2 regions of the Mesorhizobium sp. Primo-A genome follow, and region 2 is predicted to be linked to the other one. Evidence: riboswitches for the same ligand, from Rfam matches in the RefSeq annotation. Region 2 holds a riboswitch; the other holds the start of a gene.

Region 1 (8,919 bases), on a different contig from region 2:
AGCGTGAAGCCGATCAACGCCGCCGTGAAGGCGTCGAGCAGGATACCGACCGACGGCAGGCCGTAGAAGATAAGGAACAGCTGCACCAGCAGCGGCGTGCCGCGGAAGATCCAGACATAGAAGCGCACCAGCGCGACCAGCGGTTTCGGACCAAACAGCCGGGCAAGCGCCGCACCCAACCCAACGGTCAGCCCAAGGACGAAGGACAACAGCGTCAGCGGCACGGTGAAGATCAGCGCCGCCCACAACAGCGAAGGCAGCGACTCCAGCATCAGTTGCAGCCAGTGCGGCACGTAAGACCCTCCAAATAAGTCGAGGCTTTCGTCGAGGCGCGACATATCACGACAAAAGCGGCGGACCGTCAAAGACGACTCGCCGCTCGATATGTCCTGTGGGCCGCGGAGCGGCCCGCCTCATAGATTACTTCGAAACGTCCTGGCCGAAATAGGTGTCGGAGATTTTCTTATAGGTGCCGTCGGCCTTGATGTCGGCCAGCGCCTTGTTGATCGCCGCGACCAGCTCCGGATCGCCCTTGCGCACGATGACGCCGGAATAGTCGGCGTTTTCCTCTTGCGCGGCGATCTTCACATTGGCGTCGGGCTTGTGCTTCTTGAAGTCGAGGAACGACAGGCTGTCATTGATCGTGGCGTCGGCACGGCCTGTCAGAAGCAGCTGGATCGATTGGTCGAAGCCATCGGTGCCGACCAGCTCGGCGCCGTTCGTTTCGGCCAGCTTGCCGAAATTCGAGGTCAGCGACTGCGCCGACTTCTTGCCCTTGAGATCGGCAAAGGTCTTGATGTCTGTGTTGTCGCCGCGCACGATCAGCACCGCCTTGGAGGCGATGTAAGGATCGGAGAAGTCGTACTTGGCCTTGCGGGCATCGGTGATGCCGACCTCGTTGATGACGGCGTCATAGCGATTGGCGTCGAGGCCGGCGATCAGCCCGTCCCACTTGCCTTCGAGGAATTCGACCTTGACGCCGAGCTTGTCGGCGATCGCCTTGGCGATTTCGACGTCGAAGCCGACCAGTGCGCCCGAAGTGTCATGATAGGTGAATGGCGCATAAGTGCCTTCCGTGCCGACCTTGATGACCCCGGCCTGCTTGATCTGGTCGAGATTGGCGCCGGCATGGCCTGCGGTGACAGCCAAGGCCTGCAGCGTTCCGGCGATGATGAGCGACTTGAGCCATTTCATTTTTCTGTGATCCCGTCCTTGGCCGGCCGACCGGCATATTGTGAGCGCTGGAAACTGACAGATGCAAGTCGAAAAAATAAGGAACAGAATTCCAAAAACAATCAGTTTCTGAAATCAGATACTCAAACTGGCGCTTTCCAGCCGACATCACGGCTATCGCGGGTAGTCCCCGGAGTCCGCCAGGCAACACATACCCGCAGCCACGGTCGCGGAACCTTTCCCGCGCATGGCAGTTCTGGCTGTTCTAGGGCACGACGCCGCCATTTCAACCCAGGCGCCAGCCAAGTTTGCAAAGTCATCCGCACCACCCAGGGAGCGCCTCATGATGGAAGACACGGCAGGACGGATCATGGTCCGCGCGGCGATGAAGGCTCCCTACCTCGAGCGTGACGAAGAGCATCGGCTTGCATTGCTCTGGAAAGAGGACAACGACCAGAACGCGCTGCACAGCATCACCGTCGCGCATATGCGGCTGGTCATTTCCATGGCCTCCAAATTCCGCCATTACGGCCTGCCGCTCGGCGACCTGGTCCAGGAGGGTCATGTCGGACTGCTCGAGGCCGCCGCCCGCTTCGAGCCGGAGCGCGAGGTGCGGTTCTCGACCTATGCGACATGGTGGATCCGGGCCTCGATGCAGGACTATATCCTGCGCAACTGGTCGATCGTGCGTGGCGGCACCAGCTCGGCGCAGAAGGCGCTGTTCTTCAACCTGCGACGCCTGCGCGCGCGGCTGGCGAATGGCGCCGAGCCACTGTCAAACGCAACGCTCTATCGCGAAGTATCGGAAGCACTCGGCGTCTCCGAAGCCGACGTGGCGATGATGGATTCGCGGCTGTCGGCTCCCGACTCCTCACTCAACATGCCGGTTGCCGACGATGCGGGTTCGACCGAGCGCATGGAATTCCTGGTCTCGGACGATCCGCTGCCCGACGAGATCGTCGGCGACAAGATCGATGTCGCGCGCCGCTCGCTCTGGCTGAGGGAGGCGCTTCGCGCGCTCAACGCACGGGAGTTGAGGATCATCGAGGAACGCCGGCTTAACGACGAGGGCGCGACGCTGGAAGCGCTCGGCGAAACCCTCGGCATCTCCAAGGAACGCGTCCGCCAGATCGAGGCCCGCGCCATGGAAAAGCTGAAGGTCGCGTTGGTGAAGCAGAATCCGGAGTTCATGGCGACTGCCGCCTGAACGGCGGCAGGCGTCCGCAGGTGCCTACTTGTCCGTGACGATCTTGACCTTGTCGCCGGCCGAAACCGCGGCACCAGGCGACAGCGCGTTGAGGACGCGGAACAGGTCGAGCTTACGGTCGACGCCGACCATCTGCGCCGAAAGCGAACCCATCGTCTGCCCAGGCTGGACAGTGACGACGCGGATGCGCAGCGGCTTCAGCGCCGCCTTTTCGGCGGCACTCAAGATCCGGAACGAGCCGCTGACCGAGCGGGCGATTGTGTCCAGCGACGTGCTGGCCGAAGGGGCCGCGGTCAGCAGCCGGTAGACCTGGCCGCCGGCGCGGATCACCGCAATGTCGAACTGCCAGCCTTCGGCGCCGGCATGCGCGGTCGCTGCCTCGTTGCCGTTGATGGTTTCCTGCCTGACGCTGCTGTCGACGAGACCAGCCACCCAGCCGCTGCGGATATAGTCCGTCAGCGCCCGGTTCTTGTCGATCGACACGCCATCGAAACGGATCGCTATGTCGCCGGGGCCGGTGGCCGTCACCGCTGCCGCCGAATTGTCGATGATGAAGCCGTCCGGTACCGTGAACGAAACGCCAAGGCCCGGATGCAGGAAGGTTTCGCCGCGTACATAGCCTTCTTCCGGCGTGTCGCCATAGAGCAGGCCGTCTATGCCGGCGAGGAAGGAATCGCGGTCGCGCGTGCCGACGCCCGGCGCGCCGAACTGGCGGGCATGGCGCTGCGCCAGATCGATGCGCTGCGGCGTATTGGGGTGCGTGGCCAGGAAATCGAGGCTGGCGTCGGTGGCGCCGCTGATCGAGCGGAAATCGGTGTAGGCCGACATTGATTGCAGGAAGCGGCCGGCGGCGAAAGGATCGTAGCCGGCCTCGCCGATCGACTTGATGCCGATGGCGTCGGCTTCCAGCTCCTGGTTGCGCGAGAATTGCGCGAGCCTCAGCTTGCCGCGGATCAACGCCGCCTTGGCGGTCGGGCTGTCGCCGAGCACATCGGAAACCACCTTGGTCGCCAGGCCTTCCTCTGCCTCGAGTTGCTGGCGCTGCAAGCCGTGATTGGCGGTGACGTGGCCCATCTCATGCGCGATGACAGCTGCAAGCTCGGCCGAATCATTGGCCAGCGCCAGGAGGCCGCGCGTGATGTAGAGATAGCCGCCCGGCAGCGCGAAGGCATTGACATTGGGCGAATTCAAAATGGTGATGCGATAGGTCTGTGTCGGGTTGGCGGACACCACCGTCAAACTACCGACCACCTTGGCGACCATGCGCTCGAGCTTGGGATCGGAATATTCGCCGCCATAGGTCGCCAGGATGCGCGGATGCTGCGCCCTGGCCAATTCGGCGAGCTTGTTGTTGGCGCCGACATTGTCCACCGTGATCGGCTTGTCGGAAGGCTGGAAGCCGGATTCCTGAACCTCCGGCGGCGTGAACATCTGGCAGCTTGCCAACGCCACGGCAAAGCCGGCCAGCGCGAGAAAGCGCGCCAGCGGTTTCATTCCCAATGTGTTAGCGCCGATCGCCAGAACGGCTTCCTTTCGGGTCCCGGCACATGACATTGAAAATCGGGGACGATCTTCAGAATGTTCACGTGCCATATCTCAAACTGCTGCAGTATCCGCGGCCCATCCCAGGGGCGGGCGCCGGATACTGCAGGCAAATCACGGCCTGTGCCGGACCGGTAGGGCGGACCTAGCCACACTCCCCCGGTCATGGCAAGCAAACGCCACATCGCCTGGAGCCGGTTTGACCGTAAATTATGTCCGCTTCCGGGCAACATCGCGTGATGTGGAATATCCGGCACCCGCGCCGATATAGCGCCGGAACGCCTCCGGACCAGCCCCGGCGAAGAAATCATCAGCCTTGCCGGTGGCGGCGACCAACCCATTGTCGACAAACACCATATGCTCGCCGATGCGGCGTGCATCCTCCGGCTGGTGGGTGACGAACAGCACTGTCATGGCGCGTTCGGCATGAACGGCGGCAACCAGATCCAGCATCTCGTCGCGTAAAGCCGGTCCGAGCGAAGCGAAGGGCTCGTCGAGCAGCAACACCGGTCGGTCGCGCACCAGCACGCGGGCCAGGGCGACGCGCTGGCGTTCGCCCCCGGAGAGCTCGCGCGGCAGGCGTTTCTCCTTGCCCGCAAGACCGGTGCGCGCAAGCGCCTCGGCGACCGCAGCGCGGTCCGCCTCGGTCAGCCGCAGGGATGGCGAGCGGCCGAGCCCGACATTCTGCTCGACGGAAAGATGCGCGAAGAGATTGTTCTCCTGGAACACCATCGACACCGGCCGCGCCGAGGCCGGCTCGGCGCTGACATCGACACCGCCGACCAGCACGCGGCCCGACCGTGGGGTCTCGAAGCCGGCGACCAGATTGAGCAGTGTCGACTTGCCCGAACCGCTCGGCCCCATGATGGCGGTGATCGTCGCCGCGGCAAACTCGACATCGAAAACAAGCGGCGCCTCGCCATAGCTGCCATAGCTGAACGACACTTTGTCCAGCCGCACCGGCGCGCCCTTCGCGAGCCCGTTGGCCGCCTTTTCACGCATCACGGACCTCCTCCCTTCCCAGCCAGTGCGCCGCCACGATCAACGCGAGACAGACGAGGCCGAGCAGCAGTGCGAGGCCGGCGGCATCCTCGGTGCGGTAGCTGCCCATCCGAGCCAGAAGAAGGTAGGGCAATGTCTGCACGGAATCACTGCCGAACAAGGCAATGACACCGAGATCGCCGAGCGACAGCGCCATGGCGAAAGCGAAGGCCGTGGCGAGCGGTCGCCGCAGCGACGGCCAGTCGACCAGCATCAGCCGGTTCCAGCCCGCAATGCCGAGCTGTGCACAGAGCCGTTCGTGACGCTCGCTCGCTGCATCATAGGCGGGACGCACGGCGCGGAGCGCAAACGGCATCGCCATCACCGCGTTGACGGTGACGACCATGACCGGAGCGATGGCGAAGACATCGCCGACATGGCGCAACAACAGGAACCAGCCGGCGCCGACGACGATCGGCGGCACGACCAGGACAAAACCGGCGCCTGTATCGGTGGCGTGTTCGAGCAGTGTCTTTGCGCCGGCACGGCGGTTCAGCGCCAGTGCCCGCCGCGCCATGGTCAGCGCCAGCGACAGCATCACCGAAAGCAGCGCCGACAGGAAGGCGAGCGCCGCACTGGTCAGCGTTGCCTGCCGGACAGTGGCCTCGCCGGCCAAGCGGGCGAGATCGGCACTCAATCCGGCCATCACGGTTGCCGCCATCGGCCCGACAACGAACAGCAGCGCCAGGACGATGAGTAGCGCGTTCAACCAGGTCTCGCTCCGATTGACCGAGAGATAGCGGCGTTGCGCGACCGGCAAATTGGTGTCGCCGACCACATTGGCGCCTAGCCGCGTCAGTGCCAGCACCACGATAAAGGTCAAGGCGATCTGCAGCAGCGTCAGTGCAACGGCCCGTGCGGGATCGAAATCGAAGCGCAGCGCCTGGTAGATGCCGACCTCAAGCGTCGTCGCGGCCGGCCCGCCGCCGAGCGTCAGCACGATCGTGAAGGATGTGATGCAGAGCATGAACACAAGCCCGGCGACGCCGGGCAGTGCGGCGCGCAGCGTTGGCCATTCGATCAGCCGGAACGCCGGCCGGGCCGCCATGCCGAGTTGGCTCGCCAGCCGCCATTGGTCGGCCGGTATGGTCTGCAGCGCCTCGAGGAACAGCCGCGTCGCCAGCGGCAGGTTGAAGAAGACATGGGCGACGAGAATGCCGGACAGGCCATAGATGCCCGGCCAGCTTCCGCCGCCGATAACGGCAAGCACGCCGGCGAAGTAGCCGGCACGGCCATAAAGCGCCAGGATGCCGAGCGCTGCAACGATGGCCGGCAGCGCCAACGGCACGGCGAAGATCTGCAGGATGAAGGCGCGGCCGAAGAAACGTGGATGCCGCGACAGAGCGCGCGCCACAAACAGCCCCGGGATGACCGAAAGCAGCGTCGACAGGACCGCTTGCCAGAGCGTGAAGCGAATGACGCGAAGCAGATAGGGATCGAAGGCTGCCCAGGCGCCCGAGAAATCATGGGCGCCCTCGAAAAGCAGGCCGGCAAACGCGCCGCCGATCAGCAGCGCGATTGCAGCGAGCGCGACAATGCCGGCACTGACGCGGGAATCCGTGGAATGCGCCGGCGCCATCGCGCTGCCTATTTGCTCATCGCCGCCAGCCATTCATCGACCCAGGCCTTGCGGTTGGCGGCGACCTCTTGCGGGCTGAACAGCAAGGTCTTCGTCGGCTTGACCAGTTTGTCGAAGGCCGGATTGAGCGGCTTGTCGGTCTTGCCTGCCGGGAACATCCAGTTGGTCTCGGGGATGGCATCCTGGAATTTCGGCCCGGTCATGAAGGCCATGAACTTGGCCGCCAGCGGATTCTTGGCTCCTGTCGTGGTGATACCCGCCACCTCGATCTGCAGATACTCGCCCTCCTCGAAGGAGGCCGCCTGGTAGCGCTCCGTGTTCTCGGCGACCATGTGGTAGGCTGGCGACGTCGTGTAGGACAGCACCATCGGCGCCTCGCCCTTGGTGAACAGCCCATAGGCCTCGCTCCAGCCCGGCGTCACGGTCAGCACCTTGGCCTTGAGCTTGGCCCAGGCCTCGGGTGCCTTGTCGCCATAGACCGACTTGACCCAAAGAAGCAGGCCGAGGCCTGGCGTCGAGGTGCGCGGATCCTGGATGACGATCTTGTCGTTGGCACTGCCTTCGATCAGCTCCTTCAGGCTCTTCGGCGGCGTCTTCATCTTCTGCGTGTCGTAGACGACAGCGAAATAGCCGTAGTCGAAGGGGACAAACGTGTCGTCGCTCCAGCCGCCCGGCACACTGACATCCGTCACCGCGCCATGCGGCGCGAACAAGCCTGACGCCTTGGCATCGGCGGTGAGATTGGTATCCAGGCCAAGCACGATATCGGCCTTGGTCGATGTGCCTTCCAATCTGACGCGGTTGAGCAGCGCGACGCCATCGGCGACCGAGACGAAGTCGACGTCGCAGCCGCATTCGGCCTCGAACTCCTTCTTCACCACGGGACCCGGACCCCAGTCGGCGGTGAAACTCTCATAGGTGTAGACGGTGAGCTTGTCCTTGGCCAAGGCGGGCCCGGACAAGGCCACGACCGTTGCTGAAACAAGAGCGTATAAAAGCGTGCGCATCGGCGCCTCCTTCGTTTGAATTGAAAGGAATTGAGGCGTCGGACTGTCCGAAACGTCTAATCCCTCCGCCGGTACAAACCGGATCAGGTTCAGCGGGTTGGCGAGACTGCCTCTCAGCCGGTCCGCGAAGATCGCGTCCGGCACCCCGTTAGAGCGTTTCGACACATAGGCCGGGCCGATCCGCCATGCAAGCGGGAGTTTGCCGCCTTCCGTTTCCCGTGCCGGGCTGGTAAGGGCCACACGATATGAGCACATTCACCATCCTGCTTGGCGGCGATCTCATCCGTACGCCACGGCTCGACCGTCAGGTCAAAGGCTCCCGCGTCATCGCCGCCGACGCCGGCATCGGTCATGCGCGGTTGCTGGGTCTCGTGCCGGAGCTGTGGGTGGGTGATTTCGATTCGGTGCCGGCCAACCTGCCGGACGATCTCGCTTCCGTGCCGCGCCGGACCTTCCCGGCGGAAAAGGACCAGACCGATGGCGAACTTGCCGTCGCCGCGGCACTGGAGCGCGGCGCGACCCGCCTGGTGCTGGCCGGCGCCTTTGGCGGCAAGCGCGCCGACCACGCTTTTCTGCATCTGTCGCTCGCCCTGCGGCTGGCGGAGGCGGGAACGGACGTGCTTTTGACCAGCGGCGCTCAGGAAGGCATCCCCCTGCTGCGCGGAACGGCCGGCTTCGACTATGCCGACGGCACGCTGTTTTCGGTGCTCGGCTTTTCCGAGCTCGACGGCCTGACCGTCACCGGCGCCAAATGGCCGCTCGCTCACGTCAAGGTGGCGTTCGGTTCGTCGCTGACCATTTCCAACGAGGTCAAGTCCGACAAGACCGGGGGCCGCCTCGAAATCGCGCTCGGCCATGGCCGCGCGATGCTGCTCGCTCATCCCTATCCCTTACCTGAAAGCTGACATGGCCCCGCCCCTTCTCAACCTTGATGGGATAAAACTGACCTTCGGCGGCACGCCGCTGCTCGATGGCGCCGCCTTGACGGCTTCGGCCGGCGACAAGATCGCACTGGTCGGCCGCAACGGGTCCGGCAAGTCGACCCTGCTGAAGATCGCCGCCGGCCTGATCGAGCCGCAGGACGGCGAAGTGTTCCGCCAGCCTTCGGCGACCGTCCGCTATTTGCCGCAGATGCCCGACATGGAAGGTTTTGCCACTGTCCGCGCCTATGTCGAGGCCGGGCTTGGCCCCGCCGACGATCCCTACCGCGCCAGCTATCTGATGGAGCATCTCGGCCTGTCGGGTGAGGAACGTCCGAACGACCTGTCGGGCGGCGAGGCGAGGCGCGCCGCCCTTGCCCGCGTCATGGCGCCGGAGCCCGATATCCTGCTGCTCGATGAGCCGACCAACCATCTCGACCTCTCGGTCAT
Region 2 (8,919 bases):
CATTTTCGTAAGCTTCGAGTTCTGGGCTGTTCCAAAAACCGTCCGGTGTGATTTATCCACCGCATGACGCGAATCGACGAACCCATGAACGGTTGGCTGCCGGTCGGCAGTTCTGTTCCAGGCGACTGGCGGCAGTCGTCGATCTGGCAGGGGCTGACGCGCTATCCAGAAGCCGGCCTGGCGCTTTTATGCCTGACACAGATCCTGTGCTGGACCGTGGCGCCCGCGCTTGTCGACGTGTCACCGCCCAACGATGTCGTCGAAGGCTTCATGTGGGGCCGCGAATGGGTGCTGTTGACCTACAAGCATCCACAGCTTCCCGGCTGGCTGCTCGAGATCAGCCATCTTCTGACCGGATCGTTCCGCTGGCCGCAATATCTCGTGGCTCAGCTAACGATCTCGGCCACTTTCGTGCTAGTCTATCTGCTGGCCCGCGACATGCTCGGGCGAACCCGCGCGCTGGCCGCCGTGCTTCTGATGCCGTCGCTCTATTTCTTCGGCTGGCCGACCCCACAGTTCAATCATGACTACGCGCAGATGCCCTTCTGGGCCGCTATCTGCTGGCTGTTGTGGCGTGCGGGCCGTGGTGGTGGGCCGGGCTGGTGGCTGGCGCTCGGGCTGGTGTCGGGCGTCGGGCTCTATGCCAAGCTTTCCACCGGCCTATTATTGCTTTTCGGGGCGATCTGGCTGCTGTCGGACACACGCGCACGCAGTCGGCTCGCCACGCCCTGGCCATGGCTCGGGCTCGCGGTTTTCGGCGCTGTCGCCGCTCCACTGGCCGCCGAACTCTGCCGCGTCGATTTCCTGCCGCTGACCTATGCCGCCTGGCGCGATCAGTGGGTGGTGGCTCATCGCTCCCGCTTTTATTATATCGGCGTCCAGATGGCTGGGCTCTGCGGCTTTCTTCTGGTGCTGGCGATATCAGGGCTGCTGCGGCGCTCGCCCGCGCCGCAAAAGCCCGTCGGGCGCGGCACGCTGGTCTATCTCTTGTGGATGGGGGTTGGCCCGGCGATCCTCGTCATGGTGGCGTCCCTGTTCACCGGCGCCGGCGAGGCCTGGGGCGCGCCGATGTACAATCTTGCTGGCGTTGTGGCGCTCGCCTTGCTGGGCCATCGCCTCGGCGCCATCGAGATGCGAAAGCTGGCGATCTGCGCGCTCATCTCCATTGTCGGCATATCCGGTGCCTATGCGGGCATCCGCTGGACGAAATGCAATCTGCGTGGGCGCATGGACGCCGTCTGCTGGCCGGCGCAAAAGATCTCGGATGAGGCAGAGGCTGTCTGGCACGCTGCGACGCCCGATCGGCTCGACATCGTCGGCGGCCATGCCCTTATTGCGCCGCTGGCGGGCCTCAATGCCTATGACAAGCCGTCGATCTTCACCGAACTGAACATGCAGTACGCCCCCTGGATCACCAAGGAGCGGCTGCGCGAGCATGGCATATTGCTGGTCTGGCCCGGGCGCGATGTGCCATCTTATCTGCAGGCGTGGGTGGGCGACATCCCGATCAAAACCGTTCTTTTCGACTGGTCGCTCAAGGCGCCGCCGGTGGCGATCAGCTTCGCAGCCATTCCGCCTGGCGCGCGGCAGTTGCCGGGTGCTATCGACGGCCTCGCCCGACCGAGCAACTGAAGCAGATCCGCCGGTCCGCTGGACGAAGCAGGTGACAATGCCCATCTATGTCCAGACAAACTTGCCTTTGAGGAGACGTGATATGGCGACTTCGACCGAACGCGCAGTCCTTGCCGGTGGCTGCTTCTGGGGTATGCAGGATTTGATACGGCGCTATCCCGGCGTCATTTCCACCCGTGTTGGCTACAGCGGCGGCGACGTGCCCAACGCCACCTACCGCAACCACGGCAGCCATGCCGAAGCCATCGAGATCAATTTCGATCCGGCCATCATAAGCTATCGCACGCTGCTGGAACGCTTTTTCCAGATCCACGATCCGACGACCCGCAACCGCCAGGGCAACGATGTCGGGACGAGTTATCGCTCGGCGATCTATTACACCAGCGACGAACAGAAGCGCATCGCCGAGGACACGATCGCCGATGTCGATGCCTCGGGCCTGTGGCCGGGCAAGGTCGTCACCGAAGTCGCACCCGTTGGCCCCTTCTGGGAAGCCGAGCCCGAGCATCAGGACTATCTGGAGAAATACCCCAACGGATACACCTGCCACTTCGTCAGGCCGGGGTGGAAGCTGCCGGTTCGGGAAAAAGCGGTGCCGTAGATACACTGATACGACAGGATTTGAGAAGCCGCGGAGCGCTCGCTCCGCGGCTTCTTTTCATTGCAATTCCTACTTGCCGCAATGGTTGTCATTAACTGTCGGCGCGGTGGTGCCCGGCGACGTTCCACTGGCATCGGGCTGTGCGCCCTGCGGATGGGCAGGGCAATTTTCATCCGCGTTTGAATTCGTGGCGCCCGGTGCTACCGTCGTACTGTTGGTCGTGCCGGGGTCTACCGTGTTCGGCGAAGCCGGCGTATTTGGGTCGACGGTGACCGACTTGCCGCTGCCGCCGGATCCGTCGGTGCCGCTTGTGCCATTGCTCTGCGCCATGGCCGATGTCGCCAGGCCAATGGTGAGCGCCGAAGCTGCGAGGATTTTCATGAACATGGTTTGTCTCCATTGTCTGTGAACTCGTCGCGTAGCGACTGGTGGGACAACCTCGCGGCCTGGTGAAGGTTCCCGATAAATTCTCGCGCCGGCAGAGCCAACCGCTCCCGCCCTGGCGCAATGCTTTTGGCGCAGTGCGATAAAAAAAACGGCTTTTCCTTCAACTCGAATGATGCTTTAAGGCGCACATCCACAGGGGTGCTCCGTACGGTCGGGGCTGAGACGGGGGCGGCAAGCCCACAGACCCTAGAAGCTGATCTGGGTAATACCAGCGGAGCGAGGCGGGCGATGTTTTCAGGCGCACAGATTTCCCTATATCCCATGACCGACGATTTCGTCGGTGTCATCCTTGGCGCGCTCGGTGCGCTCGATCCCTGGCGCGACAAACTCAGGATCGAGACCGACGACATCTCGACCTTGCTGATCGGGCCGCCCGAAGTGCTGTTTCCTGCCATGCGCGACCTCTTCGTGGCGGCGGCACGCAGCGGCAAACATTGCGTGTTGTCGGCCACCATCTCGCGCGGCTGCCCTGGCGAGCCGGACGATCCGATCTGCCGCTCCGATGCGTTTGGCGGGCCCGTCGGTCCACTCGGCCCCCGCAAGGACGCGGCCATCGCGGCGGTGCGCAATGCTGCTGCCACCGGCCAGCCGGCGGCGGCGCAGTTCTCGCTCTATGTGATGGGCACAGACGACCACATGGACGAGATCTACGGCTGCATAGACTTTCTCAAGCAGTCCGGCGTCTATGAGCGCTCCAAACATTTCTGCACGAAACTGCGCGGTGATGCCGGTGCGATCTTTTCGGCGCTGGACGAGGCTTTCTGCCGTTTCGGACCAGGCGCTGGCCACGTAACCCTCGACGTCACGGTCTCGGCCAACAGCCCGTCGGCCGTCTGAAGCCGCGCCGCTCTCGCGGCCGTCAAAGGTTATCTCCCGTGGTCTCATCATCAGTCGCTTCGCGCCCGATCGCGAGCTTTCTCGTCAAGGCAATGCCGGCCATGATCTCGGCCGGTTTGCTCCTGCTGGCGTGGGAGCTTTATGCCACCTATTCCGGCATCAGGGCCACGATACTGCCGGCGCCGTCACGCGTCTTCGAGCAAGCGATGCTCAATCGCGAGGCGCTGGCCGACAATGCCGTTCCGACCATCCGTGCCACGCTTCTTGGCTTTGCCTGTTCGCTCAGCGCCGCCTTCGTGCTGTCGATGCTGGTCGACTTCTTCCAGCCGCTGCGGCGTGCGTTGTTTCCCGTCTTCATCGTCAGCCAGACCTTGCCGCTGGTGGCGGTCGCGCCGCTGGTGGTGCTGTGGTTCGGCTTCGGGCTGGCGCCCAAGATCATGCTGGTGGCGCTGGTCACCTTTTTTCCGATGCTGGTTGCATTGGTCGAAGGCTATGAGGCGACCGAGGCCGAGATCGGGCAAATGCTGCGCGCCATGGGGGCAGGGCGCTGGCGCATCTTCCTGCTGGCGCGGCTGCCTTCGGCGCTGCCTTACTTCTTTGCCGGGTTGAGGATCTCCATCACCTATGCGGTGGTCGGCGCCATCTTCGCTGAATATGCCGGTGCCGCGAAGGGTCTGGGCATCTACATGCTCAACGCCAAAAACAATTTCCGTCCTGATCTGGTTCTTGCCGCCGTCGGTGTCAGCGCGGCGCTGACCCTTGTCCTGTTCGGGTTGACCGTGTTGCTGCAGCGCCTTGCCATGCCCTGGGAGCGAGCCGACAGGGAAACTGCCGGGAAGGGGGCCTGGCGATGAGCCGGCTCGAACTGCGGCATGTGCACAAGGCGTTCGGTGGGCTCGACGTGCTGGCCGATATTTCGCTCAGCGTCGGCGCTGGTGAGTTCGTCTCGATCCTTGGACCCTCGGGTGCCGGCAAGTCGACGCTGTTCCAGCTTCTGACCGGCGCCGAGCATGGCGAGGGCGAGATGTTGTTCGACGGCGCGCGGCTCGACGACCACGGCAGGCACTTCGCCTTCATGCCGCAGCGCGACGCGCTGATGCCATGGCGGCGCATCCTCGACAACACGACGCTCGGGCTCGAAGTGCAAGGTATGAGGAGACAGGCGGCGCGGGCGCGCGTTGCGCCGTTGTTTGCCGAATTCGGGCTTGCCGGCTTCGAGCGGCATTTTCCCGCGCAGCTGTCCGGCGGCATGCGCCAGCGCGCGGCCTTGCTGCGCACCGTGGTGCAGGAGCGCGACATGCTCCTGCTCGACGAGCCGTTCGGCGCGCTCGATGCGCTGACCCGCACCGCCATGCAGCGCTGGCTCGAACAGATGTGGCGGCATCATCGCTGGACGGCGCTCTTGATCACCCATGACGTGCGCGAAGCCGTGTTCCTGTCCGACCGCATCTATGTGCTGTCGGCGCGCCCGGCCCGCATCGTGCGTGAAATCAGGGTGCCGTTGCCGCGCCCGCGCAGCCTTGGCGGCGATGCCGCGCGCCAGGCAAGCGCGCTCGAGGCCGAAATCCTCGACATCATCCTCAACCCCAATCCATCCAAAGGACACGATCATGACTGACTTGACGCGCCGGCAGGCCTTGTTGCTGACCCTTGCCACCGGCCTTCCCTTGATTGCCGGGACGGGTCGGGCTCGAGCACAATCGGCGGCACAAAAGGTCACCGTCGCCCTCGACTGGACGGTCAATACCAACCACATCGGACTGTTCGTCGCCCGCGACAAAGGGTTTTATCGCGAAGCCGGGCTCGAGGTCGACATCCTGCCCTACAGCGATACCGGTGCGGGCACGCTGGTCGCAAACCGCGTCGCCGATTTCGGCATCAACGGCACCATCAGCCTGTTCACCCAGAGAACCGCCGGGGCGGATCTGAAGGGCGTCTATGCGGTGGTGCAATCCGAAACAGGCCGCGTGGTCTTCAATGCGGCACGCAACGAGATCAAAAGCCCAAGAAGCCTCGACGGCTTGATCTATGGCGGCTTCGGCAGTGCCTGGGAAAACGCGCTGATATCGACCATCATTCGCCACGACGGCGGCAAGGGCAATTTCGAGACGGTGACGCTCGGCACCTCAGCCTATGAGGCGCTGGCCAATGGGTCGGTCGATTTCACGCTCGAAGTCTCGACCTGGGAGGGTGTCGAAGCCGAACTCAGGGGCGTCAAGCAGCGCAGCTTCGTCTATGCCGATTATGGCGTGCCTGATGAGCACACGACGCTGATCTCTTCGAGCGAAGCCTATCTCCAGGCCAATCCCAAGCCTGCGGCCGACTTCGTTCAGGCGACGCGACGCGGCTACCAGTTCGCTGTCGACCACCCCGACGATGCGGCAACCCTGCTGATCGCTGCAAACAAGGATGCCTTGACCAATCCGGCGCTGATCCACGCCTCGCTGAAGGCATTGATCGACGGCCATTATCTACGCAGCCAAAGCGGGGCCATCGGGACGATGGATCCGGCCAAGATGGAAGCGATTGGCGACTATCTCTTCGCCTCCGGCATTTTGCGCGATTCCGACGGCAAGCTGGTTGCTCGACGTCCGGATTTCGGGAGCTATTTCCGCAACGACTATCTGAGCTAGTCTGGCAAAACCAAATGACATGGGTCGCCAGTCTTTCTTGGCGACCGCGTGGAGCAGGTCGTCTGGAAGTGGCGCCCTGGCTCCCCGACAGCCAGTTTAATACCGATCTGATCTTGTTGATTAACTGCCCGGCAATGGTTGCGTGCAAAGGTCGCCCTGAGGGATCATTGGGGTGTCTGCATTGCTCATATCAAAAAGCGAGGCGCTTTCGCACGTCAGTGACGGCAGGATTCTGTCCGCAGCCCGAAAGCGTGAGATCCTGGTGGATTTGCGGGAAGGTTTCTTTCGGATCTGCGCGCTGGCCTTCGCGGGCATGTTCGTCTACCGCGGCGTGTATCACCTGATGCTCGACCCGACGCGCATCAATGTGGCGCTGGTGGCAATTTCCGAGATCCTGACCTTTACCTGGCTGCTTCTGTCGCGTCGGCCGAAGGTTCGCGACTGGAACCCGCTCACGGTGGTTGTCTCCGTGATCGCCAGCTTCGGTGTCGGTTTCATCGACCTGGAGCCGGGCGTGGCCATCATCCCGGTCCATGTTGCGGCGCCGCTGCAGGCCCTGGCGTTGGGGTTCGTAATCTGGGGAAAGATATCGCTGGGGCGTTCTTTCGCCATTCTGCCGGGCAATCGCGGCGTGATGACAGGCGGTGCCTACCGTCTGGTGCGGCATCCGATCTATGCCGGCTATCTTGCCGGCCATCTCTTGTTCCTGCTGTCGGCCTTTTCCTTCTACAATCTAGCCGTCTACGCGGTGATCACCTTCTTCCAGGTGCACCGCATCCTGCGTGAAGAGGCGCTGCTGGCCGTCACGCCGGAGTATCGGGACTATATGAAGCGCGTCCACTACAGGCTGTTCTACGGCGTCGTTTGACAGGCGCCCCGGCGCGCAGAATCGTTCGGTCTGCAACCACACTGGCAACGTTCGATCGTCAATAGACCTGCGCATTGTTTGTGCAAGCTAATATTGCGACTTTTACTGGCGTTTATTTCAGAAATTTTGAGATATATATACCACACTTCAATTTCAGTATTCTCTCTCTGTGAAGCTGAAACTCACTACCTCGCGTAATTGCTTCTGCAATCGGCTTCTCGCCATCTCCGGCCGATCGGAAAGCCCGCCACGCTGGTGGGCTTTCTGCGGTCCACAGGCGTGCCGGAATTAAATTCTGGTTGCCGTCACCAGGATGGCCGTTTCTGTTGCTGGCGTGACTTCTTCCGCGCGATGCCCGCCACAATCGCGGAACGGTAGGCCTTTGGAGCGCTCGTCTTTTGAACATCGCAGCTGCGAGGTTCAATCCTACGGCGCCGGCTCCTATGGCGGCGGCGGCCTTGGGCTCGTGCTGCTCATCGTCATCGTGCTTGTCGTACTCGGGTGCATCTAGCCGGGTTATCGCCAACTGATCGCAATCTCGTGAGCGCCCCAATGTCGGCGTGCACCGGATTGTGATGCAGGCAAGCCGGCTTGTGATCCTGCACTCTGCAAAACTTTCGTATGGTCATTGCGGTCCACACCCCCCCGTGGAAACAAGAGGAGAGGGTCCCACCCCTTGTCCTCCTCCAAGGCCCGCTCCGGTTCACCGTAGCGGGCTTTTGCTTGCTGGCGAGGCAAAACCGGCTCGCATCAAACCCTATGGGCGAGGCGTTCAGATGCTGGCGCCAGTCGACTACTCCATGTCAGGCACGTCACCGCTGACGAAGAGCGTGTTCGGCGGACCATATTCGCCCAGCGTCGGATCGGCCTCACGGCTCCAGGCGATGACGCCGGAATGCTTTGCCGTCAGAGCCCTGGCGGTGCGTATGGCGCGATCCTCGCTCTGCTGGTCGGCGGGTCCAAAGGCTGGGAACAACTCGCCATCCTCACCGCGATCGAACGCGACCACGACGATCAGCCTGGGATTTTTCTGGCCACTGGAATCGGACATCTTGCACCTTTGGCGCAGAACCTATCACATTGCTCGGGGTTGAAGGCCGCGAATCGATGAATGCCGACTTTGGGGAGTGGCATCGTGCAAGATCAGCGTTTCGATGAGCCGGTCAGGATTGCGCTCGGCCGATCGCGAAACTCGATCTTCAACGTGGAGCGGGTCGCTCAGGCTGCCGACATCCTGCTGAACCGCTGGCCGGTTGCGACCGGGCAAAAGCATATGGTTGCCCGCAAGGCCTGTCTGGCCGTGCTCGAGGGAAAGAAAGAAGTCTCGGCGGCAAGAGCGGCGTTCATCAACGCCGCTATCGAGGCGGACATCCTCGTCGAACCGCGTGAGGTGTCGATCCCGTAGCCTGTCCCTGGTGAAATTGAATCAGGATCTGGCTCCATCCCCTTGATGTATGCCCCTTTTTGGCGATCGCCGACCGGCTTTTCAGGGCTATTGACCTGCCTCTCGGCACGCCCTGCACGGTTATCCCGCACATTTCGCTGCCTGTTGGTCAGTCTTCGGCATCTGTTGACATAGCATCCGGGCCTCGGTATTGAACAGGATTATACAGGTTCATTGAACAGGTACCCTTATGAAGCGGCGCGCGGTTCAACTGTCTCCCGGCACGGGCAAGCCCGAGCAGATCGCCACCGTCCTCGAACATGAGATCCGTTCCGGCGTCCTCGGTTTCGGCGACCGCCTTCAAAGCGAGAACGAACTCGTCCAGCGCTTCTCCGTTAGCCGCAATACGGTCCGCAAAGGCCTCGAGGAACTGTCCAGCCGCGGGCTGATCACGACCAAGGTTGGTATCGGCTCGTTCGTCACCTTCGACGGCAAGCCGGTCGACGACTCGATCGGC

Evidence for each region. Region 2 has a riboswitch for thiamine pyrophosphate ahead of EOC83_RS18095 (YkoF family thiamine/hydroxymethylpyrimidine-binding protein). Riboswitches for the same ligand answer to the same signal wherever they lie in the genome.
Region 1: it holds a riboswitch for thiamine pyrophosphate, as region 2 does, so the genes downstream of both, thiB (thiamine ABC transporter substrate binding subunit) here and EOC83_RS18095 (YkoF family thiamine/hydroxymethylpyrimidine-binding protein) in region 2, are expected to answer to the same signal.

The regions. Positions count from the first base shown of each region.
Region 1 covers NZ_RZTG01000006.1:35,347-44,265, forward strand. Annotated here, with positions in the region: gene EOC83_RS12565 (amino acid ABC transporter permease) at 1-293, opposite strand, end outside; gene EOC83_RS12570 (amino acid ABC transporter substrate-binding protein) at 421-1,194, opposite strand; gene EOC83_RS12575 (RNA polymerase factor sigma-32) at 1,517-2,380, shown strand; gene EOC83_RS12580 (M48 family metalloprotease) at 2,405-3,874, opposite strand; gene thiQ (thiamine ABC transporter ATP-binding protein) at 4,133-4,924, opposite strand; gene thiP (thiamine/thiamine pyrophosphate ABC transporter permease) at 4,917-6,542, opposite strand; gene thiB (thiamine ABC transporter substrate binding subunit) at 6,551-7,549, opposite strand; TPP riboswitch at 7,593-7,707, opposite strand; gene EOC83_RS12600 (thiamine diphosphokinase) at 7,795-8,454, shown strand; gene EOC83_RS12605 (ABC-F family ATP-binding cassette domain-containing protein) at 8,456-8,919, shown strand, end outside.
Region 2 covers NZ_RZTG01000009.1:159,090-168,008, reverse strand. Annotated here, with positions in the region: gene EOC83_RS18110 (glycosyltransferase family 39 protein) at 85-1,632, shown strand; gene msrA (peptide-methionine (S)-S-oxide reductase MsrA) at 1,715-2,233, shown strand; gene EOC83_RS18100 (hypothetical protein) at 2,303-2,620, opposite strand; TPP riboswitch at 2,805-2,918, shown strand; gene EOC83_RS18095 (YkoF family thiamine/hydroxymethylpyrimidine-binding protein) at 2,909-3,517, shown strand; gene EOC83_RS18090 (ABC transporter permease) at 3,610-4,371, shown strand; gene EOC83_RS18085 (ABC transporter ATP-binding protein) at 4,368-5,135, shown strand; gene EOC83_RS18080 (ABC transporter substrate-binding protein) at 5,128-6,150, shown strand; gene EOC83_RS18075 (isoprenylcysteine carboxylmethyltransferase family protein) at 6,323-7,018, shown strand; gene EOC83_RS18070 (DUF3309 family protein) at 7,332-7,529, shown strand; gene EOC83_RS18065 (hypothetical protein) at 7,812-8,069, opposite strand; gene EOC83_RS18060 (DUF982 domain-containing protein) at 8,154-8,423, shown strand; gene EOC83_RS18055 (GntR family transcriptional regulator) at 8,653-8,919, shown strand, end outside.